4 regions of the Streptomyces sp. NPDC001351 genome follow, and region 1 is predicted to be linked to each of the others. Evidence: riboswitches for the same ligand, from Rfam matches in the RefSeq annotation. Region 1 holds a riboswitch; each other region holds the start of a gene.
The links. Region 1 has a riboswitch for cyclic di-AMP ahead of ACFY1U_RS07220 (NlpC/P60 family protein). Riboswitches for the same ligand answer to the same signal wherever they lie in the genome.
Positions count from the first base shown of each region.

Region 2: linked by a shared signal. The riboswitch ahead of ACFY1U_RS06295 (transglycosylase SLT domain-containing protein) and the one ahead of ACFY1U_RS07220 (NlpC/P60 family protein) in region 1 are both predicted to bind cyclic di-AMP.
Region 3: linked by a shared signal. The riboswitch ahead of ACFY1U_RS13310 (peptidoglycan DD-metalloendopeptidase family protein) and the one ahead of ACFY1U_RS07220 (NlpC/P60 family protein) in region 1 are both predicted to bind cyclic di-AMP.
Region 4: linked by a shared signal. The riboswitch ahead of ACFY1U_RS43670 (M23 family metallopeptidase) and the one ahead of ACFY1U_RS07220 (NlpC/P60 family protein) in region 1 are both predicted to bind cyclic di-AMP.

Region 1 is NZ_JBIAWS010000002.1:347,096-353,932, reverse strand. It holds gene ACFY1U_RS07230 (M23 family metallopeptidase) at 1-839, shown strand, start outside; gene pcrA (DNA helicase PcrA) at 962-3,448, opposite strand; cyclic di-AMP (ydaO/yuaA leader) riboswitch at 3,900-4,057, shown strand; gene ACFY1U_RS07220 (NlpC/P60 family protein) at 4,066-5,217, shown strand; gene ACFY1U_RS07215 (hypothetical protein) at 5,806-6,096, shown strand; gene ACFY1U_RS07210 (hypothetical protein) at 6,074-6,427, opposite strand.
Region 2 is NZ_JBIAWS010000002.1:160,736-167,572, reverse strand. It holds gene ACFY1U_RS06310 (outer membrane lipoprotein carrier protein LolA) at 1-917, opposite strand, end outside; gene ACFY1U_RS06305 (CHRD domain-containing protein) at 1,176-2,123, opposite strand; gene ACFY1U_RS06300 (polyprenyl synthetase family protein) at 2,283-3,293, opposite strand; cyclic di-AMP (ydaO/yuaA leader) riboswitch at 3,973-4,147, shown strand; gene ACFY1U_RS06295 (transglycosylase SLT domain-containing protein) at 4,152-4,634, shown strand; gene ACFY1U_RS06290 (HAD family hydrolase) at 4,845-5,684, opposite strand; gene ACFY1U_RS06285 (NAD(P)-binding domain-containing protein) at 5,819-6,837, opposite strand, start outside.
Region 3 is NZ_JBIAWS010000003.1:668,061-674,897, forward strand. It holds gene ACFY1U_RS13300 (TetR/AcrR family transcriptional regulator) at 1-65, shown strand, start outside; gene ACFY1U_RS13305 (SGNH/GDSL hydrolase family protein) at 188-973, opposite strand; gene ACFY1U_RS13310 (peptidoglycan DD-metalloendopeptidase family protein) at 1,364-2,263, opposite strand; cyclic di-AMP (ydaO/yuaA leader) riboswitch at 2,268-2,426, opposite strand; gene ACFY1U_RS13315 (alpha-galactosidase) at 2,744-4,813, opposite strand; gene ACFY1U_RS13320 (tyrosine-protein phosphatase) at 4,984-5,781, shown strand; gene ACFY1U_RS13325 (DUF6126 family protein) at 5,799-5,924, opposite strand; gene ACFY1U_RS13330 (helix-turn-helix domain-containing protein) at 5,921-6,562, opposite strand; gene ACFY1U_RS13335 (hypothetical protein) at 6,653-6,837, opposite strand, start outside.
Region 4 is NZ_JBIAWS010000018.1:118,298-125,134, forward strand. It holds gene ACFY1U_RS43660 (M16 family metallopeptidase) at 12-1,409, shown strand; gene ACFY1U_RS43665 (M16 family metallopeptidase) at 1,406-2,794, shown strand; cyclic di-AMP (ydaO/yuaA leader) riboswitch at 2,998-3,162, shown strand; gene ACFY1U_RS43670 (M23 family metallopeptidase) at 3,175-3,939, shown strand; gene ACFY1U_RS43675 (GntR family transcriptional regulator) at 4,126-4,818, shown strand; gene ACFY1U_RS43680 (HPr family phosphocarrier protein) at 4,958-5,239, opposite strand; gene ACFY1U_RS43685 (GNAT family N-acetyltransferase) at 5,448-6,837, shown strand, end outside.

The sequences.
Region 1 (6,837 bases):
GCCAGTCGAACGCCACGGGGGAGCTGCCCTCGGTCGCCCCGCTCCTCGACGAGCAGGAAGAGGCCACGCCGGCTCCGGCCTCGCGCGCGGGCTCCCGCAGCGGGGCCCGTTCCCGCCGTCGCGCGCCCGCCAAGCGGTCCGCGCTGCTGACCATCGCCGTGCCCTCCGCGTGTGTGGTGGGCGTGGCCGGTATCGCCGCCGCCTCCGTGGGCACCTTCAGCGGCGACCAGGGCACCTCGACGACCGCGTCTGACGCACATGCGGTGAAACCATCCGCCGCCAACAACAAGCTGGACACCCAGCTCCGGAGCCTCTCCGCCGGAGCCGACGACTTCGCCGACCGGGCCAGCCGTACGCAGGAGCGCATCGACCTCAAGGCCCAGCAGGAGGCCGAGAAGAAGAAGGCGGCAGCGGAGGCGGCCCGCAAGGAGCGGCTGCGCCCGAAGTACGTCCTTCCGGTCACCCAGAAGGGGCTCAGCGCCTACTTCGGCCAGGCCGGCATCAACTGGATGTCCGTGCACACCGGCATCGACTTCCCGGTCTCGTACGGCACGACGGTGATGGCCGCGACCGACGGCACCGTCCGCACGCAGTGGAACAGCGCGTACGGGAACATGATGATAGTGACCGCGAAGGACGGCACGGAGACGTGGTACTGCCACCTCTCCAGCTATCGCGTCGCCTCCGGTACGACGGTCAAGGCCGGCGACCCGATCGCCTACTCCGGGAACTCCGGCAACTCGACCGGTCCGCACCTGCACTTCGAGGTCCGCCCGGGCGGGGGGTCGGCGATCGACCCGCTGCCGTGGCTGCGGAGTCACGGGCTGGACCCGACGTAGGAGAGCTGGGGGCTGCCCCCCAGACCCTCCTTTCGGCCTGAACGGCCTCGTCCTCGACCTCCCCCACTCTCGGCTTCGCTCAAGCGGGGGGACCCCCACGACGGGCGGTGGGGCACCGGCAGTTACAGCTTCTCGACCGGTGCGTACCGCAGCAGCAGGCGCTTCGGCTTGGTGTCGCCGAAGTCGATCGTCGCCTCGGCGTTGCCGCCCGTGCCCTTCACGGCCACGACCGTGCCGAGCCCGAACTGGTCGTGCGTGACCCGGTCGCCCACGGCCAGCGAGACCACCGGCTTCTCGGAGGCCCGGCTCGTGGCGAAACCGGACGCTCCCGATGCCGACGAGCGCGAGCGGGAGGACGACAAGGAGGCGGCCAGGCCCGACGCCGGGCCGGAGGAGACCGGGGCGGCGGCGCCCGTGCGCTTCCAGTCGACGTGCTGCGCCGGGATCTCCTCCAGGAACCGGGAGGGCGGGTTGTACGACGGCTGCCCCCACGCGCTGCGCAGCGACGACCGCGTCAGATACAGCCGCTCACGCGCGCGCGTGATGCCGACGTACGCGAGCCGGCGCTCCTCCTCCAGCTCCTTGGTCTGGCCGAGGGCGCGCATGTGCGGGAAGACGCCGTCCTCCATGCCGGTGAGGAAGACCACCGGGAACTCGAGGCCCTTGGCGGTGTGCAGGGTCATCAGGGTGATGACTCCGGAGCCGTCCTCCTCCTCGTCGGGGATCTGGTCGGAGTCGGCGACCAGCGCGACGCGCTCCAGGAAGTCGGCGAGAGAGCCTGACTCCTCACCCTCACCCGACTCCTGCTCGAACTCCAGGGCCACGGCGGCGAGTTCCTGGAGGTTCTCGATGCGGGTCTCGTCCTGCGGGTCGGTGGAGGCCTGCAACTCGGCGAGGTAGCCGGTGCGTTCGAGGATCGCCTCCAGGACGGTCGCCGGGCCCGCCCCGGACTCGACGATCGTCCGGAGGTCCTCCATCAGCGTGTTGAACCGCTTGACGGCGTTGGCCGACCGCGCGGCCATGCCGTATGCCTCGTCGACGCGGCGCAGCGCCTGCGGGAAGCTGATCTTCTCCCGCTGGGCGAGGGCGTCGATCATCGCCTCCGCGCGGTCGCCGATGCCGCGCTTGGGCACGTTGAGGATGCGGCGCAGCGGCACCGAGTCCTCGGGGTTGGCCAGCACTCGCAGATAGGCGAGGACGTCCCGGACCTCCTTGCGCTCGTAGAAGCGGACACCGCCGACGACCTTGTAGGGCAGGCCGACGCGGATGAAGACCTCTTCGAAGACACGGGACTGGGCGTTGGTGCGGTAGAAGACGGCGACGTCTCCGGCCTTCGTCTCGCCGGCGTCCGTGAGACGGTCTATCTCGTCGGCGACGAACTGGGCCTCGTCGTGCTCCGTGTCGGCGACGTAGCCGGTGATGCGGGCGCCCGCGCCCGCGTTCGTCCACAGGTTCTTGGGGCGGCGGGACTCGTTGCGCTCGATGACCGCGTTGGCCGCGGAGAGGATCGTCTGGGTGGAGCGGTAGTTCTGCTCCAGCAGGATCGTCGTCGCGTCCGGGTAGTCCTCCTCGAACTGGAGGATGTTGCGGATCGTCGCACCGCGGAAGGCGTAGATCGACTGATCGGCGTCGCCCACGACGCAGAGTTCGGCGGGCTGGAGGTCGTACTCGTTCGGCGGTACGTCCTCATCGTGCGTGCCGGTGCCGACGAGTTCCCGCACGAGCGCGTACTGGGCGTGGTTGGTGTCCTGGTACTCGTCGACCAGGACGTGCCGGAAGCGGCGGCGGTAGTGCTCGGCGACGTCCGGGAAGGCGCGCAGCAGGTTGACCGTCGTCATGATCAGGTCGTCGAAGTCGAGGGCGTTCGCCTCGCGCAGCCTTGACTGGTACATGGCGTAGGCCTGGGCGAGGGTCTTCTCGAAGCCGTCGGCGGCCTGGGCGGCGAAGTCCTCCTCGTCGATCAGCTCGTTCTTCAGGTTCGAGATCTTGGCGCTGAAGGACTTCGGCGGGTAGCGCTTGGGGTCGAGGTCCAGGTCGCGGCAGACCAGGGCCATCAGGCGCTTGCTGTCGGCCGCGTCGTAGATCGAGAAGGAGGAGGTGAAACCGAGCTTCTTGGACTCCCTGCGCAGGATGCGCACGCACGCGCTGTGGAAGGTCATCACCCACATCGCGTTCGCGCGCGGGCCGACGAGCTGCTCGACGCGCTCCTTCATCTCACCCGCGGCCTTGTTGGTGAAGGTGATCGCGAGGACCTGGCCCGGATGCACGTTCCGCTCGCCCAGGAGGTAGGCGATGCGGTGGGTGAGCACGCGGGTCTTGCCGGAGCCGGCACCGGCCACGATGAGCAGGGGGGTGCCGGAGTGGACGACGGCCGCGCGCTGGTTCTCGTTCAGCCCGTCCAGGAGCGCGGCCGGGTCGACCGCCGGGCGGGGGGCGCCGTCGCGGTAGTAGGCCTCCCGGTCCGGTGGCACGTCGAACTTCCCGCCGAACAGATCGTCCGGAACCGGCTCCGGTACGTGATCGTCCTCGGGCGGCGGCGGAGGTTCCTCCTCGTGCCCGCGGGGGGCCTGGAGGTTCGCCAGGAAGCTGTCGTCAAAGAGGCTGCTCATCGCTCTCCGAGTCTAGGGTGCCCCACTGACAGCCCGCCGCCGCCCTGAGAACATCGCCGGAATCCGCGGGCTCCCCGGGGTGCCGCGGCCGCAGAATCCCTGATTCCTCCAGAGCCGACCACTGGCGCCCTCTCGCCCTCCAGAACCGCACCGTCACGGTCCGTAATCGACCAGGGACATGGATCATGCCGCCCCGTAGGCGGACGGCGACTTCCAGGCTGGAAGCAATCCGCCGGAAGCGGGTCGAAGACTACGACTCCGATCAAAACATGCCCAGCCTCCACAGAGGGTTCCGGATTGGCGACCGTACCCGGCCCCCTGACCGAAGGTCACGAAAATGTATCGGGCATATCGAACATCAACCTTCACAGGGGCCACACGAGTTGGCTACCGTTCCGGCAGGCCGCACGACCCCCACCGGCGAACGTCGCCGGGCCGCGCGGCCTCCGCCGAGTCCGGAGCGCCGCCGCGCATCCGGAGCCGGGGACCCACACCGACCTTGGGGTGAATCGGTCCTCCTCCCTTTCGGGGCACGGACCGTAGGGCAACCCTTCCGAACCACCCGCCCGAACCCGACAGCTAACCCGGTAGGCGGAACATGGAAGGAGTCGCCTCCCTTGGCGTCGCACCGCAAGTCGCGCCCCGCGGGTACGCGCGTAGCAGGCATACGCACCCCCGCCCTCGCCACGGCCGCCCTCACCTCGGTGGCCCTGCTGTCCCAGTCGGCGAACGCCGCCCCCGCCGCCGACGGCAACCCCAGCCTCGAAGAGGTCGAGAAGAAGGTCGACGACCTCTACCGCCAGGCGGAGTCGGCCACCGAGAAGTACAACGCGGCCAAAGAGAAGACCACGAAGCAGCGCAAGAACGTCGACACCCTCCTCGACGACGTCGCCAAGCGCACGCAGAAGCTCAACGAGGAGCGGGACCAGCTCGGTTCCTTCGCCGCGGCCCAGTACCGGACCGGAGCCGCCGCACCCGACACGGCGACCTTCCTGCTCGCGGACTCCCCGCAGGACTACTTCGACCAGACGCAGTTGATGAGTCGGCTGACCTCTCGTCAGAAGAGCGCGGTCGACGAGTACTTCACCGAGCAGTCCGCGACGATGAAGAAGCGCCAGGAGGCCTCCAGGAGCCTCGAGACGCTCACCGCGACACAGCACGACCTGCAGACCGCCAAGTCCACGGTGCAGAAGAAGCTCTCCGACGCGCGCGAGCTGCTGTCGAAGCTGACCGCCGAGGAGAAGGCGCGGCTCGCGGCGATCCAGAAGCAGAAGGAGGAAGAGGCCGCCCGCAAGGCCGCGGAGCTGGCGAAGCAGCAGGCGGCGGCGGAGAAGGCCAAGGAAGAGGCCGCGGCCCAGGACAGCGGCTCCTCCGGCTCGGGATCCACCTCCACCAGCGACTCCTCGTACGCCACCAAGGCCGAGAAGGCGCTGGCCTTCGCCCGCGCGCAGATCGGCAAGCCGTACGTCTGGGGCGCCACCGGCCCCGAGTCCTACGACTGCTCCGGCCTCACCCAGGCCGCCTGGAAGGCCGCCGGCGTCGACCTCCCCCGTACCACCTACGACCAGGTCAACGCCGGCACCACGGTCTCCCTGACCGACGCGCAGCCCGGCGACCTGATCTTCTTCTACGACGACATCAGCCACGTCGGCATCTACATCGGCAACGGCATGATGATCCACGCCCCCAAGCCCGGCGCATACGTGCGCGAGGAGTCGATCTACTACGGCGGCGAATCGATCATCCACAGTGTGGTGCGGCCTGCCTGAGGCACCGCAGGGCAGGGCACGCGCGCGTGCGGGGCAGTTTGTGACGCACGCGCGCGTGGCCGCGCTCAACCCGCGACGCACTCCTTGGCATGGCCCCATGTCAGGCCCCGCCTCTCTCCGCTCCTGCTGGGCGCAGCGTTCGCCTGCGGCCGGGGCCGCTGTGACGGCGAGCGCGCAGCCGTAGAGGACGAGCCCGAGCCGGAGCAGCGCGAGCGCCGCGTGCGCGAGCCATGCCGTCGCCTCCGCCCCGGCGAGCGTGGCGCCGAGCACCGCGAGCCCCCTGTGTGGCCACGCAAGCACAGGAACACCGCGCCAGGCCGGCAGCAGCGGCCACGGCACGGCCGCCGGCGCGAGCAGGGCCGCGGCGAGGGTCTGCCGTCCGAGGGCGGAGAACCGGGTCCCGAGGACGGCGGTCGCCGCGACGGCGGTCAGCGCTCCCGGCGCCCCCGCCTCCGCCCGCCACCTCTCCGGCTCCCGCACCAGACGGACACCGACGCCTGCCGCAAGCGCCACCCGGGCGACACGGGCCAGGCCCAGGACGACCCTCGACAGCACCTCGTACCCGTCAGGTGCAGCCCGACCGACACAATGACGGTCGCCGGATCGAAGCTCGTCCCGGCGGACAGCGCGCGCCTGTATCTGTGGAACGGCGACGAGTGCGGTGTCCTGCGCGCCGTCACCGTGGCACTGCTCGTGCTCGACCCGGCCTGGTACGCCGTACTGCTCGTCGCCGAGGCGGTCAGGCCGCGGCGCGGCTACGACGTGTGGCGCCGCGCGATCGTTTTCCCGCTGGGGATGACGGCGGCAGCCGTGCTGTCCGTCGCCGCGGGAGCCGTCGTCGCGGCCCGTGCCGGCATCAGGTCCACAGCACCGCGATGAAGATGTTCGCCGTGGTGAGCAGGCCCACCAGCCCGAACAGGCTCTTGTCGATCTTCTCGTCCTCCCGCTTCACATAGACCAGGCCGAGGATCACGATCAGCAGGGCCAGCTTCACGCCGATCTTGACGGTGTTGACGTGATGGTCGTCGGCCTGGTTGAGGCCGACCAGAATCGCGCCGGTGACCAGCATCGTCAGCGCGCCGTGCAGCATCGCCGGGACGAAGCGGGCCTCGCCGCGGCCCATCGCCTTCATCTGGGTGAAGAAGCCGCCGAGGAGCGCGGCGATGCCGATGATGTGCAGGCCGACGAAGAGATGGATGAGTACGTCCATGAGGCCGGAGCTTAAACAGGGGCGCGCGGGGCGCCGGACACCGCCCCGGCCTTCATCGGTGGATCTTGCATATATGCGGCCCATAGCACTCCGCCACCCGCTCGTGTCCCGGAACCACCACATCGGTCAGCGCACTGCGTGAAGTCGACGGCGCGAGTCCTGGATCACGGCCGCATACGGTCAGCCGGCGATCCGCCGAGGGCACTTCCGCACATCGCGTTACCGAGCCGGCACGGACAGGTTTAGCGTCCTCCACCAGGTGACCGGCTCCCCACCGCCGCCCGGGCCAGGGGCGGCAGTCGGCCACCACCGCCGAGAAGGTCCGGCGGCGGCCCGCTCCCCCTGTGCGGGCCGCCGCCGGACGCGTAAGCCGCCCCGGAACGGGCGGTCGTACGAAAGGACGGGCAGTC
Region 2 (6,837 bases), 190 kb from region 1:
CTCGGGCCGCCCTCGAAGTGGCCCTTCGCGTGGTCGCCCTGCTTGTCCTCGGTGACCTTCGCACCCTTGGGCGGGGTGAAGGCGAAGGTCGACGCGCTCGGCCTGGCGAAGCTGACCTGGGTGAAGCCGGCGTCGATCACGGCGGCGCCGCCGCTCGCCGGGGTCAGGGTGAACTTCAGCGGCAGCCCGGTCTTCGAGTCCACGGCCACGGTGATCTGACCGACCGTCGAACCGGACTGCTTCGGCTTGATGACCAGCCGGTACGCGTCACGGCCCGCGACCTGGGCGGTCCCCTCGACGGTCACCGAGGTGGTGGAGTCGACCGACTTCAGGGCGTCCTTGGTGAGGTCCTTGGGCGTGGCGGGGACGTCCTGCTTCTGCTGCTTCTCCGCGCCGGCGGGGGCGGTCGAGTGGTAGACCTCGTTCGACTGGCTGTCGTAGCCCCAGACGTCCTTGCCGTTGTGGATGATGCTGTATTCGGCCGCGTTCTCCAGCAGCGACAGCTTCTGCCTGTCCTGGCCGTCGGCCGCGACGCGCAGGGTGTGCGTGCCGGTGGCGAGCTCCGTGAGCTTGGAGGTCGGGTCGGCGGACGAGCCGTCGCCCGACTTGCCGGCGCCGGACGTCAGGCTGCTCTCGAGACCGCCGAGGTTCGGCAGCCCCAGATCCGTGGTGATCTTCACCGTGCCGGACATCTGCTGTACGTCCGACTTGGCGATCTTCTCGATGAGTTGCTGTGCGCTGATCTTCGGCAGGTTCGGGTCGCCTGAGTCGGCGAGCGCGGGGACGAGCCCGATGGTCGCCGCCGCCACCCCCACCACCGCGACCGGGACGACGTACCGCGCGGCCTTGCGCCGGCCCGCGGGCAGGTCGTCGGCCTCCCCGGCGGTCGTGCTGTCGTCGGATTCGTACGGTGCCATGTGTGCGCTACCTCCGTCGTCGGCGGCGGCTTGTCCAACTCGTGCGTTTCTGTTGTCCACCCCGAGCCGCCATTCTCACCCGAATCGGTGATCAGTGGTGATTTCCGTGGTTTCCATCTCACCAAATCGGCCAGGAGGAAGCGTCAGCCCCGGGGGCCAACTCCGTGTACATCTGGGGTATGACGCGAGAGGGCGGCGCCTGCCCCGACCCGTAGGCGTCGTAGGAGGAAGACGCCGCCCGCCCGGGGTCAGCTCCCGTCAGTTCCGCAGGAAGACGTAGTCCGCCCGGTACGGGACGCCTGCGATCGCGCCGGGCGTGCAGGACCCGGCCGGGGCCACTCCGCCCACGGTGTTGAGCCGCAGGATCTCGGCGGTGTTCGCGAGCAGGCCGTGGCGCTTGCCGGCCTCAGTGGCCTTGAGGTCGAGCTCGGGGATGTTGCCGTCGCCGTTCGGCGTCTTGGACAGGACGGCTCCGGTCACCGCGCTTCCGTCCGGTGCGACCCACTGGGGCGTACCGGAGTTGGGCGCGACGAAGGAGTGCCGAATGCCGCCGCCGAGCAGGGCGGCGACGTCCCGCTGGGCGAAGGCGTAGCCACCGCCGGCGGCGGGCTTGCACTCGTAGATCTGCTTGCCCTTGATCACGGACGCCTGGACGTTGTGCAGGGCGTCATGGAAGTCGAAGGCGGCGACGGTGACCTTGTGGAGCTGGCCGCGGACGGCTCCGCCGGGGAACTCGGTGGTGTGCAGGTTGGCGTAGAACGAACCCGGGTCGGACTTGAGAGCGGCGAGCAGGGCGGCGTCCTTGACCTCGACCGTGCCGGTGACGCTGTGCCGCTTGCTGTTCTTCAGCAGGTCGGTGAAGTCGACCTTGACGCCGCCGTTGGTACCCCTGGCGCCCTGGTGGATGTGGAGCATGGTCGGTTTGCCGGTGCCGCGCCAGGTCACGGCGACGGACACCCTGTCGTCCTGCACCTTGATGAACTCGAGAGCGGCGCCGTCCTGGTCGCCGACGGCCGGACCGCCCGCCACGGGCACCTCGTTGGCCCCGCGCAGACTGGCGGCCAGAAGGGTTCCCCCGGTGTCGTCGGACACGGTCCCCCCGGTGGCGTGGGCCGGGATCACGGCGGCGGCGATCCCCCCGGCGGCGGCCACCGCGACAGCGGTGACCATCAGGCTCCTACGGCGCTTCGAGAACGTCGCATTCATGCCCATGATTCTGTTTTCTCCCCGTAGACCGGCCGACACCCCCTGTATCGGCCTTCTGAGATATCACTACGGAAGTGATCTCATTCTGGACTCAGTCCAGACGTGTGACGTGCATCACGCCACCCAGGAGCGCCGGCCAGGGGCCGCACGACGGACGGGTCAGCCGGCCCGGTGCACCACGGCGTCGCACATCTCCATCAGCGAGAGCTTGGCGTCGCACTCCGGCAGCGGAGCCAGGGCCGCTCGCGCGTCCTCCGCGTACCGCACCGTGTCCCGGCGCGCCTGCTCCAGCGCGGGGTGCGCCCGCAGTCCGGCGAGCGCCTCGGCGTGCCGCGCGTCGTCGCTCAGGTCGGAGTCCAGCAGCTCGCACAGGGCGATGTCCTCGGCAAGCCCCAGACGCGCCGCCCGCTCCCGCAGCCGCAGCACCGGAAGGGTGGGGACTCCCTCGCGGAGGTCGGTCCCGGGCGTCTTCCCGGACTCGCGCGACTCGGAGGCGATGTCCAGCACGTCGTCCGCCAGCTGGAAGGCGACCCCGAGCCGCTCCCCGTACTGCGTCAGCACATCCACGACCGTCTCGTCGGCGCCCGACATCATCGCCCCGAAGCGGCAGGACACGGCCACCAGCGAGCCCGTCTTGCCACCGAGCACGTCCAGGTAGTGGTCGACCGGGTCCCGTCCGTCCTGCGGCCCCGCCGTCTCCAGGATCTGCCCCGTGACCAGGCGCTCGAACGCCTCGGCCTGCACCCGGACCGCCTCGGGCCCGAGGTCGGCGAGGATGTGCGAGGCGCGCGCGAACAGGAAGTCGCCGGTGAGGACCGCCACCGAGTTGCCCCAGCGGGCGTTGGCGCTGTCGACGCCGCGCCGCACGGCGGCCTCGTCCATCACGTCGTCGTGGTACAGCGTCGCCAGATGGGTCAGCTCCACCACCACGGCCGACGGCACGACCCCAGGCGCATACGGATCGCCGAACTGGGCGGCGAGCATCACGAGCAGCGGGCGGAACCGCTTCCCGCCCGCCCGCACCAGGTGCTGGGCGGCCTCCGTGATGAAGGGCACCTCACTCTTGGTGGCTTCGAGCAAACCTTCCTCGACGGCCGCCAATCCGGCCTGGACATCGGCTTCCAGAGCCTGGTCCCGCACGCTCAGCCCGAACGGCCCGACGACGGTCACGAGGGGTCTCCTGTCTGCTGGTGTCTACTGGCGGTTACACGGTTTGTCGATAGGTCGCTGACATCACTCAAGTCAGCGTATCCGGTCACCTTTCGATCACCGATGCCGCCCACCCGTCCAGCCCGGGTGGTATCGGATCACGACCGGTATGTTTTTGATCAACCGATAAGAACGGATATCTATCGACTTGTCTATCGGGGTGTCGGCCGACGCGCCTCCCGACACGTCCGTACGAGTCGGCACGGTCGCCCCCTTCCCCCGTTCCCCCGTTCCCCCCACGAAATCGGCTCACGAGGACCTCCGGAGCCCGGCACGGGGTGCTCGACAGGCGACCGTCATGACAACGAGGTGCACCACACCACAGGTTCCGCTTTCGCCCCCCAATGAGGCGATGAGCGGCTGGTTGCCCACGAGTTGGGGCCATTGTCCTATTTGCCGCCCTTGCGGATGCCGGTGACTTGACTCACACGGCAGTACGGGCCGCCGAGGGCCGCCCTCCCGCCGCTTCCCCTCCTCCGTACGCGAGTTGAGCCTTGGCAACCGCAAAGGATCAAGTGCCCCATAAGCCTCAGACCAAGGTCAATAGCCCTGATCTGTGAGCCCGACACTTGTTCCGGCCATGTGCTCTCGCATACGTTCCCGGCCTGTCGGGTGGACGCCGAATCCTGCCGCCGCCCGGGCACGACCATCGACCAACTCACTCGCACGGCAGGAGCGGGGGAACCAGGTAGGCCGCCGGACCGGGCATCGTCCCGGGCCGGCTAGGGGTGAAGTCGCGTTGCCGTACGGCTGCGCGGCCGGGCATCTCCCCGCCCGAACCCGACAGCTCACCTCGCAGGCGCCGGAGAGGATCCCGCCATGTCTGCAACAGGTCAGCACCGCCGCCCCAGAAACAACCGCCTCGCCCGCAAGCTCGCCGTCACCGGTACGGGCGCCGCCGTTCTCGCCCTGCCGCTCATCGGGGCGACCAGTGCGTCCGCGGCCACCCCGACCGTGGCCAACGTGAAGTCGATGGGCTACGCCGACAACCTCGACGGCTGGATCCGGGGCGCCCTCCAGGTCATGAAGCAGAACGGGATTCCCGGGACGTACAACGGCATTTACCGCAACATCATCCGCGAGTCCTCGGGCGACCCGGCCGCCATCAACAACTGGGACTCGAACGCGCTCGCCGGCACTCCGTCCAAGGGTCTGCTGCAGGTCATCGATCCGACGTTCCTCGCCTACCACGTGCCCGGCACGGCAATGAACCCCTTCGACCCGATCGCGAACATCACGGCCGCCTGCAAGTACGCTGCCGCGCGGTACGGGTCGATCGACAACGTGTTCGGCGCCTACTGAGCTCTCCGCCAGAAGTGCCACTCTGCTAGAAGTGCCACGGAGGACTGTCGGTCCTCTGCGGGCCCGTCGTGGCTGGTCGCTCCCTCGCTCTCGGCTTCTCCCCCGCTCTCGGCTTCGCTCGAGCGGGGGGGACCCCCATGAGCGGGGGGACCCCCATCGCGGCGGAGCCGCATATGGATACAGCCCCGCACCCCTTCCGGGTGCGGCCGCTCAAAGCTCCACGAATTCGGCGAGCTCCCCGGACTCGACGAACAGTCGCTCGAGGACGACGGCGATGCCGTCGTCCTCGTTCGACAGGGTGATCTCGTCGGCCACCGCCTTCAGTTCGGGGTGGGCGTTGGCCATGGCGACGCCGTGGGCGGCCCAGTCGAACATGGGGATGTCGTTGGGCATGTCGCCGAAGGCGATCGTCTGCTGCGGGCCGAGTCCCAGGTGTGCGGCGGCCAGCGCGAGGCCCGTCGCCTTGGTGATGCCGCATGGCTGGAGTTCGACGGTCCCCGGCCCCGACATGGTGACGGTGGCCAGCGAACCCACCACCGAACGCGCCGTCGCCGCCAACTCGTCGTCCGACAGGTCGGGATGGCGCAGCAGCACCTTGCTGATGGGTTCGCACCACAGGTCGTCGCGCCGGTCGACCCGGACCGCCGGCAGCGTCGGATGCGGCATCAGGTAGCCCGGTTCGATGAGCGTGAGTCCCTCCACACCGTCCTGGTCGACAGCCGCGTACACCTGGCCCACCTCGGCCTCGATCTTGCCGAGGGCGGTCTCGGCCAGCTCCCGGTCCAGGGTGACGGACCACAGCAGACGGTCCGCGCCCACGTCGTACACCTGCGCGCCCTGCCCGCACACCGCGAGCCCCCTGCCGCCCAGTTGGTCGAAGAGCGGCCGCACCCTGGGGGCCGGCCGGCCCGTCACGACCAGGTGCCGGGCGCCGGCCCCGGCGACCCGTGCGAGAGCGGCGAGGGACCGGTCGGAGAGCGTGTCGTCGCCTCGGAGCAGCGTGCCGTCCAGGTCGGTGGCGATGAGTGCATATGCGGTGGGTGCGGCCATGATCAGAGAATACGGACAGGACGCCCCACCGACTCATCGCGAACCGGACGACGGCCGATTCCCCCACCGGCCCTCGCTCAACTCCCTTATCCTTGTTGGCTCTTCATCGTCAGGCAGGAGCCCGCGACCCGTGCCTAGCCGTGCGCTGCCGCCAGGTGTTTGGCCAGCCTCGGAGAGGCGAACTCGGTGCCGCACACGAAGCGCATCACCGGGCCGTACGACGCCGCGGCCGGCAGGCCGGTGAAGTACAGGCCGGGGACCGATGAGACGTATCCCGCGCCCAGTTTGGGGGTGCCGCGGCTCACCGCGAGTCGCGTGCGCAGTCCGTGGCCGAGGAAGTCCATGGCCGCGATGTCCACCCGGTATCCGGTGGCCGCGATCACGTGGTCCGCGGACATGTCCTGGATGCGGCCCGCGTGGGTGCGGACCGTCAGCTTCGGGCAGCCGTCGGCCGCGTCCGCCCGCACGATCCGGTCGACCTCGCTGACCTGCACCTTTCCCTCGAAACGGTCGCGCAGCCACCACGCGCCGAGCGGGCCGAGGACGCGGCGCACCAGGTAGTGGCGGGCCTCGGCCGGCAGATAGCGGTAGGGGTGCGGGTAGTAGCTGAGGGCCCACAGGGACCAGGCGCGGCCGAAGGGCGACTCGGGGCGCAGCCTGGGCTGCTTCCACGGTGGTGCGCCGAAGGCGACCCTGCCGCGGCCGCGGGAGACCACCCGCACCTGTGCGCCCGCCTCCGCAGCCAGTGCCGCGGTCTCCAGCGCAGACTGGCCGGCGCCGATCACGATCAGTTCCTTGCCGGCGTAGCGCGTCAGGTCGTGCTGCTGGGAGCTGTGGGAGACCGGGCCCGTGGGGGTGGGTCCGTCCGCCGCGGCGGTGGCCAGTTCGGCCGGCAGGTGTGCGAGCCCGGACAGGCCGGTGGCCACGACGACCGCGCGGGCGGTGAACAACTCACCGGAGTCCAGCTTCAGTTCGAAGCCGTCGCCCCCTCGCCGGTCCACCGACACCACCCGCACCCGCTCCAGTTCGGGCACCAGCTTCTGCTGGAACCACTCGCCGTAGGCGATGAAGGTCTCGACGGGGATGATGTCCTCGTCCGTCACCAGCCGCCTGATGCCGGCGGCGTCGCAGTAGTCGGCGAGTGTGTGGCCCT
Region 3 (6,837 bases), on a different contig from region 1:
TGGACGAGGCGCTGGCCCGGGAACTGGGGCTGGAGCGGGCGGCGTTGACGGCGACGGAGCACTGAGCCCCCGCACTCGGCGGGGGCTCGGTGCCGCCGGGCCGCGTCTCCGCTCGCCGTAGCGATCCGCTCTCAAGCCATCGCGAGCGCCCCGCCCGGCACGGTTTCAGGGCGCCCCAAGGCAGCACTCACGCCACCGAAGCGATCCGCATCTTGATGTCGTCCGGCGACAGCGCACCCTTCGCCGTGATGTGGTCCCCGGACGACTCGCCGCGCAGTCGGCGGCCGATCCACGGCACCAGGTACTCGCGCGCCCAGTGCACGTCGTCCCGTCGCACCTCGAGGGTGCCGCGCGGCGGGAGCGGCGGCCAGGGCTGGTCGGGGTCGGCCGGAACCTCGAGGCCGAGGACCTGCCCGGCGCGCAGCGCCACGCGCGTGTGCCCCTCGGGTGAGAGGTGGAGGCGGTCGCCGTCCCACGCCCTGCGGTCCTGAACGGTCTTCAGGGACCACAGGTCGAGCACGGGACAGCCGTACCGGTCGGCGATGGCCCGTACATGCCCGTTATAGGTGGCGATCTTGCCGCGCAGATGCTTGAGCACGGGAACGCCACGGGTGTCGAAGCCGGTGGTCACCATGACCGTGCCGGCGGCTTCGGTGAGCCGGGCCACCGCCCGCTCGAAGCGCTCGGCGACCTCGTCGGGGTCGGTGCCGGGACGGATGATGTCGTTGCCGCCCGCACAGAAGGAGACCAGGTCCGGCGCCAGTTCGACGGCCTGCGGAACCTGGTCCTCCACGATCTGGTCGAGCAGTTTGCCGCGCACGGCGAGGTTCGCGTACCTGAAGTCGCCCTCGGGTCGCCGGTCCGCGAGAAGTACCGCGAACCGGTCGGCCCAGCCGACGAACGCCCCGTCGGGGCCGGGATCGCCGACGCCCTCGGTGAAGCTGTCCCCCACCGCAACGTACGACCCGATCACTGATCTGCTGTCACTCTTCGAATCGTCTGCCACATCGACCATGATTCACCTTCGAATGTGACCTACGCGACCGTAGGAAAGGGTTGACGCGCGGTGAGATAAGCCACTTCTAAAGTGTTCGCCAAGCCCGGAATAACCCTCCGAGCAGGGATGTTGACGCGTCAGCGATGCTGCGGGGCGGGGCGCCGGACCTTGAAGTCGGCGATCCGGAAATGGCTCCATGTGGCCCGGAAGGCGAAGTGCCCACGTGCGTACGGCTGCTGGTCGGTGCTGTGTGCACTCCAGGCGCAACACGGCAAACAGGCGCACAGCCGGACACACCGAAGGCCGGACCCGGGGATCGAGGTCCGGCCTTCGGCTGCGTGTCAGGCAGGTGGTTGTGAGGGGAGGTCAGCCGACGCCGACGCCCTTCGAGCGGAGGTAGGCGACCGGGTCCACGTCGGAGCCGTAGTCGGGCGTGGTGCGGATCTCGAAGTGCAGGTGCGGGCCGGTCACGTTGCCGGTCGCGCCGGAGAGGCCGAGCTGCTGGCCCTCGGCCACGGTCTGGCCGGCCGAGACGGAGATCTGGGACATGTGCCCGTACTGGGCGTAGTAGCCGTCGGCGAGCCGGACGACGACCTGGTTGCCGTAGGCGCCGCCCCAGCCCGCGGAGACGACCGTGCCCGCACCCACGGACTTGATGGAGGTGCCGGTCGGGACGACGAAGTCGACGCCGGTGTGGTACCCGCTGGACCACATGCTGCCGGCCACGTGATAGCCGGTGCCGATGGTGCCGCCGATCACCGGGAGGGTGAAGCCGGTGGGGGCGGACTCGGAGACCTTGGTGGCGGTCGCCCTGTCGGCGGACGAAGACGTCTTCGAGGCGGACGAGGACGAGGACTCGGTGGTGTCCGTCGCGGCCTTCCGGCCGATCGCCAGTTTCAGGCCCGGGTGGATCAGCGACGGGTTGTCGCCGACGGCCCGGCGGTTGTCCGAGTAGAGCCTGTGCCAGCCGCCGGCGACATGCTGCTCGTCGGCGATCTTCGAGAGGTAGTCGCCGGCCCGCACCGAATAGGTCCGCACGCCCGCATTGCCCGCGGCGCTCTTCTGCGCCGCCTTCTTCTCGGCGACCGGAAGGGACTGGACGGCCTTTTCCGAAACCGCCCGGGAAGCGGACTGAGTTGTGGCGGCATGGGCGCCGGTGGCCCCCATGAGCGGGAGAGCGAGTGCGGCGCCACCGGTTCCGGCGACGGCGATGGAGCGGGTGAAGCGCTGGGGCTTCGGACGGCGGTGCTTACCCTTCGCGGGCATGACGAATTCCTCTCCGGCGCCTGCGAGGTGAGCTGTCGGGTTCGGGCTGGAGATGCCCGGCCGCGCATGCGACGCGGCTTTACCCCTAGCCGTTCCGGAGACCGGAACAGGCGGTTGTACCTGTGGGTCCCCCGCTCCTGCCGTTCACGGGTGAGTTCTGCGGGCACCGGGCGGCGGCAGGATTGGGCGTCCGTCCGGATTGGTGGCGAACGTAAGCGACCAAGACGCAAAGCAACAAGTGCCGGTTCCCCGAGAATGCGTTTCTATTGATCCCTTGTACGAAAACCCGGTGACCCTGCGTGAATTCCCGGATGATCGTCTCCGCCAAACGCCCTTGTAAAGCACCTGAATTACGTGGACATGACGCGCCACGCACCGTCACGGATATGACGCTCCTCACGTGCCCCGACTCCAGAATCCTCTATTCGGGAGCGAGTTGGAATGAAGGGGGCCGAAGGAGCGCCAATCCGGACAGAAGTCTCAGATGCGCCGCAGACGGAAAACTGCCGCGTCGAGGTCACCACGCAATCCGGTACGCAGTCCGTGATGCATCAATACGGCACCGCTGCGGATTTCGCCTGTTTCGGGGCATTCATACGAGGCTGTCGGGTCGAGGCCCCGAAGTCGCAGCGCCGGTACGGGCTCGCCATGACTCTGCGCCTGGAGCCAGGCGAGGACGACCGCCTCGTCCCCGCGCACGTACTGCACCGCGCTCAGGCCGCCGCGCGGCGGCCGCAGCCGGTAGAGGTCCCCGTGCTGCACCAGCGGCCGGATCTCCTTGTAGAGCGCCACCCACTCGCCGGCCTCGACGAGCTCCTCCTCGGTCCACCGGGTGAGGTCCCCGCCGACCCCGAGCACGCCGGCCATGGAGCTCACGAACCGGAAGCGCAGCGAGCTTTCCCGGCCGTTGAGCTGGGTGTTCGGGCTGTCGGTGACCCAGGCGGCCATCACCCGCGCCGGATGGATCTGGCTGAAGCCGTGCTGGATGGCGAGCCGGTCCAGCGGGTCGGTGTTGTCCGAGGTCCACACCTGGTCCGTACGGCTCATGATCCCGAGGTCGATGCGGCCGCCGCCGCCCGAGCAGGACTCGAAGGCGACATTCGGGTGGGCCGCCCGCAGCCGGTCCAACAGGGCGTACAGGGCACGGACATGATCGACCCAGAGGCGCTGCGGGTAGGGCTCGCCGGGCCAGCCCGCGTCGGTGAAGCAGCGGTTGAAGTCCCACTTCACATAGTCGATCGGGGCGCTGGACAGGAGTGCGTCGAGCTGCTCCCAGAGGTATTCCTGGACGTCTTCCCGGGCCAGGTTCAGCACGAGCTGGTTGCGGAATTCCGTCCGCTTTCGTCCCGGCTGGAACTGCACCCAGTCGGGGTGGGCACGGTAGAGCTCGCTGTCCGGGTTGACCATTTCGGGCTCGACCCAGATGCCGAACTGCATGCCGAGGGCGTGCACATAGTCCGCGAGGGGCTTGAGTCCGTTCGGGAAGCGGTCCCGGTTGACCGTCCAGTCGCCGAGTCCGGCGCGGTCGCTGGTGCGCTTGCCGAACCATCCGTCGTCGACCACGAACAGCTCGACGCCGATCGCCGCGGCTCGCCGCGCAAGGGTGCCCTGCTGCTCCTCGGAGATGTCGAACTCCGTGGCCTCCCAGGAGTTGAACAGCACCGGCCGGTCCTGGTCGGCGTCGGGGATGACGTACGCACGCTGGTAGGCGTGCCAGGCGCGGCTCGCGCCGCCGAAACCGCCGTCGCTCCACAGCCCGGCGAAGACGGGAGTGGTGTACGACTCCCCCGGCTCCAGACGCAGCAGCCCCGAGTCGTCGTAACCGGGGCCGCCGGTGATCTGCACGCGCGCGTCCGGGAGCTGCGCCACCGCGATCCGCCAGGAACCCGACCAGCCCAGGGCGCAGCCGTAGACCTCGCCACGCTCCTCGGTGGCGTCGGTGTCGAGGGCGACCCAGGGCAGGTGCTGGTGTCCGGTGTGGCCGCGGCGGCTGCCGATGATCTTCTCACCGTAGGTGAGAGGAGAGGCGGTCAGCCGGGACTCGGCGGCCCAGCGGCCGTGCAGCTGGGCCAGCCGCCACTCCTCGCGCTCGGGCAGCGTCCAGGTCGCGGAGTCGGCGCGCAGCAGCTCCAGGGCGGGCCCCTCGTTGTCGAGGGTCACCCAGCGTTCCACGACGTCGTGCCGCATCCGGTAGTGCAGCGTGATCGCGAGCCCACCGTCCCGGAAGCCCAGCCGGAGGTGGTCGCCCTCCGCCTCATACGTCTCGAAGCGCCACTCGGTGCCGCGCCGCTCGTCGCCGCGCACGGACAGGGCGGGCCGCACAAAGCGGGGACCGCCCTCCACGGGGTATTCCTCGCGCCCGTCGAGCGGGGACTCGAAGGGCCAGTAGTCCGGCAGCGGGCGGACGGCGAGTGCCTCGGCGTCGGCGAGCGCGATCCGGGGGCCCCAGTGCAGGTGCAGCAGCTCGTCGTCCTCGGTGAGGTGGACGGCGTAACTGCTGGCCGGCCCCGAGAGGAGCCACGTACGGCCGTTGTCTGCGATTTCCAGCATCAAGCCCTCACACATCCGAACAGGTGCGACCAATCCGCAACATCATCAAGGCACGTGTGGCCTGGTCGCAACGCCTGTGGACAACTCATTGCCTCAGGAATGCATGTCGTATCGTCGGGAGGGTGCCCGACGACGAGCCGCGCCGGCCGGGCGGACTGGGAGGAAACCCCGTGACGCAGCAGATCCCGTCGACCGAGCCCGAGCTGGCCGGAGTCCGCAACTTCCGTGATGTGGGAGGACTTCCGACGGTGGACGGACGGCGGGTGCGCTACGGAGTGCTGTTCCGCAGCGGCCACCTCGCGCACGCGACCGAGGAGGACGCCGAGTTCCTGTCCTCCCTGGGGCTGCACACCATCTTCGACTTCCGCAACGCGGCGGACCAGAAGCTGGAGGGCCCGGACGTCGAACTGCCGGGCGTCCGCAATGTGAACCTGCCGCTGACGGACCCGGCGGACGGCTCCGGGTTCTGGAAGATGGTCCGGGACGGCGAGATCGAGCAGCTGCGTGAGCTCCTCGGCGACGGCAAGGCGGCGAACCGCATGATCGTCTCCTACCGCACGATCATCAAGGAGCGCACCGCCGAGCACGCGCGTGTGCTGCGCTCGCTCGCCGAGGACAGTGTGCCCGCCCTGATGCACTGCGCGGCGGGCAAGGACCGTGCGGGCCTGTCCATAGCCGTGACGCTGCTCGCGCTGGGCGTCGAGCGCGAGGCGATCGTCGCGGACTACCTGGAGTCGAACGCCAAGCACCGCCGTTACAAGGTGCACCGCAGCAGCAGCTCCGCCGCGGCCTACTCCCCCGAGGTGATGGAGCTGCTCAGCCCCCTGTTCGAGGCGCGCGGTGAGTATCTGGCGGCGGCCTTCGAGACGATCGAGGAGACGTGGGGCGACGTCGGCACCTATCTGGAGCAGGGCCTGGGGCTCACCCCCGGACTCCGCGAACTGCTGCGCGAGCGGCTGCTCGACTGATCGCGCGGGCTGTCCCGCTATTTCGCGCCGACCTGGAACAACAGGTAGATGAAGGCCGCGAAGAGGTGCCCCACCGCGATGTAGATGATCAGGCGCACCCACAGGGCGCGGGGGAACTTCTCCTCCATGTTGCTGTTGCTCATGGCATCTCTCCGGTGATCGGGCCCAGGCACAGCGTGGCCGTCGGGCTCTGCAGCAGGGTGTGGACGAACAGGAGCTCCACGCCGTCCGGATCCAGGGCGGCGATCCGGTGCGGGGTCAGCGAGTCGAAGTGCGCGCTGTCGCCGGGGGCGAGCCGGTGCGTGGTGTCCCCGAGGCGCAGCCGCAGCCGCCCCCTGAGGACGTACAGCCACTCCTCGCCGGGGTGCACGCGCACGATGTCGCCCTGCGAGCCGTGCGGTACATGGACGCGCAGGGCCTGCATGCCGCGGCCGGGCGCGCCGGCCTGGAAGTAGGTCCAGCCGCCGGCGGCGGTCGGTTCCATGTCGGCGGCGCGCACCACGGCGTCCCGGTCGGCGACCGTCTCGCCGAGCAGCTCGGACACCGTCGTACCGTAGATACGCGCGAGGGCGAGCAGCATCGGCAGCGACGGCTGACGCTGCCCGGTCTCCAGCCGGGAGAGATGGGCCGCCGACAGCCCGGCGGCACGCGCCGCGGCCTCCAGCGTGAGGGAGGCACGGCGGCGCAGCGCGCGCAGCTGGGGGGCGACGGCGGGCAGGACCTCGTCCGGCCCGGCCGAGAGCCCTGTCTCGGGAGAGGGCTCGGTCTCGGGAGAGCTCATGCTCTCCATTCAGCCCCGTACTTGCCTCTACGGCAATTTTCTTGCCTCAGAGGCAAAATTCGGGCCTCAGGCAAAAGCCGGCCGGCTGCGTCACTCGGTCGCCGTCATCGTCTGGTACGCCCTGTGCCGTACGTCCGGGTCGGGGTGCCGGCGCAGCCGCCGCAGCAGCGACCGCCACTCCTCCGGCCAGCCGAAACCGGCAGCCGTGCGGGACACCAGCTGCGCCGCGAGCAGACCGCGGACGGTGCCGCCGTCGCCGGCCAGTCGCTCCGCCG
Region 4 (6,837 bases), on a different contig from region 1:
CGTACATGCCCATGGGTCACACGGCCACAGACCAGGCAGGCACCGGGGGCCTGACAGCGACCGAGCACCGCCTGGCCAACGGCCTGCGCGTGGTGCTCTCAGAGGATCACCTGACCCCGGTCGCGGCGGTGTGCCTCTGGTACGACGTCGGCTCGCGCCACGAAGTCAAGGGACGTACCGGCCTGGCTCACCTTTTCGAGCACCTGATGTTCCAGGGCTCCGGGCAGGTCAAGGGCAACGGGCACTTCGAGCTGGTGCAGGGCGCCGGAGGCTCGCTGAACGGCACCACCAGCTTCGAGCGCACCAACTACTTCGAGACCATGCCCGCCCACCAGTTGGAGCTCGCCCTCTGGCTGGAGGCCGACCGGATGGGCTCCCTGCTCGCCGCCCTCGACGACGAGTCCATGGAGAACCAGCGGGACGTCGTCAAGAACGAGCGCAGGCAGCGCTACGACAACGTGCCGTACGGCACGGCGTTCGAGAGGCTGACCGCCCTCGCCTACCCGGAGGGCCACCCGTACCACCACACGCCGATCGGCTCGATGGCCGACCTGGACGCGGCGACCCTGGAGGACGCGCGCGCGTTCTTCCGCACGTACTACGCGCCGAACAACGCCGTCCTCTCGGTGGTCGGCGACATCGACCCGGAGCAGACGCTCGCCTGGATCGAGAAGTACTTCGGGTCCATCGCCTCGCACGACGGGAAGCCGGAGCCCCGCGACGGCTCGCTGCCCGAGATCATCGGCGAGCAGCTGCGCGAGGTCATCGAGGAGGAGGTCCCGGCGCGCGCCCTGATGGCGGCCTACCGGCTGCCCGAGGACGGCACGCGCGCGGCGGACGCCGCCGACCTGGCGCTCACCGTCCTCGGCGGCGGCGAGTCCTCCCGCCTCTACAACCGGCTGGTACGCCGCGACCGTACGGCCGTCGCGGCCGGGTTCGGTCTGCTGCGGCTGGCCGGAGCGCCCTCCCTGGGCTGGCTGGACGTGAAGACCTCCGGTGACGTCGAGGTGCCGGTGATCGAGGCCGCCATCGACGAGGAGCTCGCCCGGTTCGCCGCGGAGGGCCCCACGGCCGAGGAAATGGAGCGCGCCCAGGCCCAGTTGGAGCGCGAGTGGCTGGACCGGCTCGGCACGGTCGCGGGCCGCGCCGACGAACTGTGCCGGTTCGCCGTCCTGTTCGGCGACCCGCAGCTCGCCCTCACCGCCGTACAGCGCGTCCTGGAGGTGACGGCCGAGGAGGTCCAGGAGGTCGCCAAGGCCCGCCTGCGCCCGGACAACCGCGCGGTGCTCGTCTACGAGCCGCTCTCGCCCGAGTCCGCGGAGCACACCCAGGACGAGGACTTCCCCGAAGACCCCGAGTCCGAAGCCACGGTGCAAGCCACCGACCAGAACGAGGAGGCGGCCAAGTGACCGAGCTCGCCACGATGCAGTTCCACCCGCAGCCCCGGGCGGGCGAGGCCAAGCCGTGGGCGTTCCCGTCCCCCGAGCGTGGCGCGCTCGACAACGGCCTGACCGTCCTGCGCTGCCACCGTCCCGGCCAGCAGGTCGTCGCCGTGGAGGTGCTCCTGGACGCGCCCCTGGAGGCCGAGCCGGCCGGTTTCGAGGGCGTTGCCACGATCATGGCGCGAGCCTTCTCCGAGGGCACCGACAAGCACTCCGCCGAGGAGTTCGCCGCCGAGCTGGAGCGCTGCGGCGCCACCCTCGACTCGCACGCCGACCACCCGGGCGTACGTCTGAGCCTCGAGGTCCCGGCCTCCCGTCTCACCAAGGCGCTCGGTCTGCTCGCCGACGCCCTCAGGGCGCCCGCGTTCGCCGACAGCGAGGTCGAGCGGCTGGTCCGCAACCGCCTGGACGAGATCCCGCACGAGCTGGCCAACCCCTCGCGGCGTGCCGCCAAGGAGCTCTCCAAGGAGCTCTTCCCGGCGACCTCGCGCATGTCGCGCCCGCGCCAGGGCACCGAGGAGACGGTCGAGAAGATCGACGCGGCGGCCGTACGCGCCTTCTACGACCGCCATGTCCGGCCCGCCACGGCCACCGCCGTCGTCGTCGGCGACCTCACCGGCATCGACCTGGACGCGCTGCTCGGCGACACCCTGGGCGCGTGGACCGGCTCCAAGGCCGAACCCCGCCCCGTGCCGCCGGTGACCGCCGACGACACCGGGCGCGTGATCATCGTCGACCGTCCCGGCGCCGTCCAGACGCAGCTGCTCATCGGCCGCGTCGGCGCCGACCGGCACGACCGCGTGTGGCCCGCCCAGGTGCTCGGCACGTACTGCCTCGGCGGCACCCTCACCTCGCGCCTGGACCGCGTCCTGCGCGAGGAGAAGGGCTACACCTACGGTGTGCGCGCGTTCGGTCAGGTCCTCAGGTCCGCCCCGGACGGCTCCGGCGCCGCGATGCTCGCCATCAGCGGCTCCGTCGACACCCCGAACACCGGCCCGGCGCTCGACGACCTCTGGAAGGTGCTGCGCACGCTCGCCGAGGGCGGTCTCACCGACGCCGAGCGCGACGTCGCCGTACAGAACCTGGTCGGTGTGGCGCCGCTGAAGTACGAGACCGCGGCGGCCGTGGCGAGCACCCTGGCCGACCAGGTCGAGCAGCACCTGCCCGACGACTACCAGGCGACGCTGTACCAGCAGCTCGCCGCGACCGGAACCGTGGAGGCCACCGCGGCGGTCGTGAACGCCTTCCCGGTGGACCGTCTGGTGACGGTTCTCGTCGGGGACGCGGCGCAGATCAAGGAGCCTGTCGAGGCCCTCGGGATCGGTGAAGTCGCGGTGGTGTCGGCCGAGTAGCGGCACGCGCGCGTGGCGTGGCCCTGGTGACGGATGCGTCACCAGGGCCCTCTTATGTCCGAATTGGCGGAGAATCGAAGGAGAGTTGCCTGTCTGCCCTGTGGGATGCGCTACAAACGCCTTGATCCGTTTGGGGATTGAAAGTGCTGCCGCTTAGCGTCTTCCGGGCTGTCCGTCAGGCACCGCGCCGCATCCGCGGCACCGGACAGCCATCGCCGAGTCCCCGTACGGCGCGAGCCAGGGGAGCCGGGGACCCACCGCAGTCCCTGGGGTGAATCGGACGCCCGCGCGTGCAGCGAGGGAGTCCGTAGGAGACCTTCCTGCTCCGAACCCGTCAGCTAACCCGGTAGGCGAGAGGGAAGGAAAGGACCAGCCACCACATGGCGTTCACGCGCGCCACCGGGAAGCACCGTCGCCCCGCACGGATGCACCGCACCAGCACCCGCGCCGCCGGGGTCGCGGCCCTCGCCGCCACCGGCGTCATCGGTACCCTGGCAGCCCCCGCGCTCGCCGCCGACACCTCCGTCGAGCAGACCGGGCTCACCCCCGTCATCACCATCGGCGACACGATCGCCGACAAGATCGACGCCCAGGCCGACGCCCAGAAGCAGGCCGCCGAGGAGGCCGCGCTCAAGAAGGCGGCCCAGGAGGCGGCACGCGAGAAGGCCGCCGCCCAGGCCAAGCAGGAGCGCGAGGCCAAGGAGCGCGCCGCCCGCGAGGCCGAGCGCAAGCGCCTCAACACGTTCGTGGCGCCGATATCGAACTCGTACGTCTCCACCGGCTACCGGGCCAGCAGCTCCCTGTGGTCCTCCGGCAGCCACACCGGCATCGACTTCCACGCCGCGAGCGGTACGCCCGTCCACGCGGTCGGCGCCGGCACCGTCGTCCAGACCGGCTGGGGCGGCGCCTACGGCAACCAGATCGTGATCAAGATGCAGGACGGCACGTACACCCAGTACGGCCATCTGTCGTCCATCGGCGTCTCGGTGGGCCAGACGGTCACCCCGGGCCAGCAGATAGGCCTCTCCGGCGCGACCGGCAACACCACCGGACCGCACCTGCACTTCGAGGCCCGTACGACCCCCGAGTACGGCTCGGACATCGACCCCGTCGCCTATCTGCGCTCGCACGGCGTGAACGTCTGACGACGGATCGCAGGATCTGCTGAAGCCCCGGCTCCCGAGCCGGGGCTTTCGGTGTTTCTGCCGCCCCGCTGTCCAAAAAATATCCATGGATTCCGGCCCGCCGTCGGAAATTCCGGCTCCGTGCAATAGAGTCACCGATACACGTCAATCATCGACGTTTCACGGGGATTAAGTCGGAGGTCGGTCATGCGTATTCCGGCGCACTCGGTGTGCACGGCGATCCGGGACGACATCGTCGCCGGTGTCTACGAGCGCGGCAGCCGCCTCACCGAGGAACTCCTCGCGCGCCGCTACGGCGTCTCGCGCGTCCCCGTGCGCGAGGCCCTGCGCACCCTGGAGGCCGAGGGCTTCGTGGTGACCCGGCGGCACGCGGGCGCGTGCGTCGCGGAACCGACCGAGCAGGAGGCCGCCGACCTGCTGGAGATGCGCATGCTGCTGGAACCGCTCGGCGCCTCCCGGGCCGCCCAGCGGCGCACCGACGCCCATCTCAAGGTCCTGCGCGGCCTGGTCAGACTGGGCCAGGAGCGGGCCAGGAGGGGCAACAGCGAGGATCTGCGCTCCCTGGGGGGCTGGTTCCACGAGACGCTCGCCCAGGCCTCCGGAAGCCCCGCGCTGACCTCGATGCTGACCCAGCTGCGCCACAAGATCGCCTGGATGTACGCCGTGGAGGCACCGGCCAACCCCGTGGAGTCCTGGGCGGAGCACGGCGCGATCGTCGACGCCGTGGCCCGCGGCGACAGCGAGCGCGCGCGGGCGGTCACCGCGCTGCACACCGAGCGCTCGAGCGCCGTGCACCGGCTGCGCTTCGGCGGCCCGGAGCGGGTGAACGGTGTGAGGAACTCGCAACATGCCGTAAACATGTCGGGCCTGCGGCATTAACACGGGCGCCGTATACAAAGAAGGAACAATTCGAGGGGCATTGTTTCTGCTGCCCGTGATCGGAAATTGCAGCGCCCCTGCGCGGGAAATGCGAAGGGCTCGCCCGGCAATTCGGACGAGCCCTTCTGTGGTGCCGTGATCAGACGGTCTCGGGAAGCTCCTCGAGCCCCTCGGAGACCAGCTTCGCCAGCCGGTCGAGGGCGACGTCCGCACCCTCGGCCTCGGAGGCGAGCACGATCTCCTCGCCGCCCTGGGCGCCCAGGCCGAGAACGGCCAGCATGGAGGCCGCGTTGACGGGGTTGCCGTCGGCCTTGGCGATCGTCACCGGGATACCTGCGGCCGTGGCGGCCCGGACGAAGATGGAAGCGGGGCGGGCGTGGAGGCCCTCGGCCCAGCCGACGTTGACGCGGCGCTCAGCCATGTGATGCTGCCCTTCAGTGTCTCAGGGTTGTCTAGACCAGTTTCCCACACGTGAAACGTCTCCGGAGCGGTCCTGTGTCCCGTCCGGGGTGGGCGGTCGGGCCGCGGCCTCGGCCCGACTTCCGTCCTTGTTCTCTTCTCAACGGACTGCCGTGTTCTCCACAGACTGCCTCGCGCCGTTGTCGGACGCGAGCCGTACTCTGGGGCCCATGCAGACCTCGCCGGACCGGCACGAGTACCCAGCCCACTGGGAGGCCGACGTGGTGCTGCGCGACGGCGGCACCGCGCGCATCCGCCCCATCACCGTTGATGACGCCGAGCGCCTGGTCAGCTTCTACGAGCAGGTTTCGGACGAGTCGAAGTACTACCGCTTCTTCGCGCCCTACCCTCGTCTGTCCGCCAAGGACGTCCACCGCTTCACGCACCACGACTTTGTGGACCGGGTGGGACTCGCGGCCACGGTCGGCGGCGAGTTCATCGCCACCGTACGCTATGACCGCATCGGCGCCGACGGCATGCCCGCGTCGGCTCCGGCCGACGAGGCCGAGGTCGCCTTCCTCGTGCAGGACGCCCACCAGGGGCGCGGCGTCGCCTCCGCCCTCCTCGAACACATCGCCGCGGTCGCCCGGGAGCGCGGCATCCGCCGCTTCGCCGCCGAGGTGCTGCCCGCCAACAACAAGATGATCAAGGTGTTCACGGACGCCGGGTACACCCAGAAGCGCAGCTTCGAGGACGGTGTCGTACGCCTGGAGTTCGACCTCGAACCCACCGACCGCTCCCTCGCCGTCCAGCGCGCGCGTGAGCAGCGCGCCGAGGCGCGCTCGGTGCGGCGGCTGCTCGTGCCCGGCTCCGTCGCCGTGGTCGGCGCCGGCCGCAGCCCCTCAGGCGTGGGCCGCAGCATCCTCGACAACATCCGCGACGCCGGCTTCACCGGGGCGCTGTACGCCGTGAACAAGGCGCTCCCCCAAGACGTCAAGGAGCTCGACGGCGTCCCCGCCCACCGCTCCGTCCGCGACATCGACGGCCCCGTCGACCTCGCGGTCGTCGCCGTGCCGGCCGAGCACGTCCCCGAGGCGGTCACCGAGTGCGGCGAGCACGGCGTGCAGGGACTCGTCGTCGTCTCCGCCGGGTACGCCGAGAGCGGGCCCGAGGGGCGCGAGCGCCAGCGCGAACTCGTACGGCACGCGCGCACGTACGGCATGCGGATCATCGGGCCGAACGCCTTCGGGATCATCAACACGTCCTCCGAGGTACGGCTGAACGCCTCACTCGCCCCGGAGATGCCCCGCCCCGGCCGGATCGGTCTGTTCGCCCAGTCCGGCGCCATCGGCATCGCGCTGCTGTCCCGGCTGCAGCGACGAGGAGGCGGCGTCACGGGAGTCACGGGCGTGTCCACCTTCGTGTCGTCCGGCAACCGCGCGGACGTGTCCGGCAACGACGTCATCCAGTACTGGTACGACGACCCCGACACCGATGTCGTCCTCATGTACCTGGAGTCCATCGGCAACCCGCGCAAGTTCACCCGCCTCGCCCGTCGCACGGCCGCCGCGAAGCCCCTGGTCGTGGTCCAGGGCGCCGGATCCGCCCCGCAGGGACATG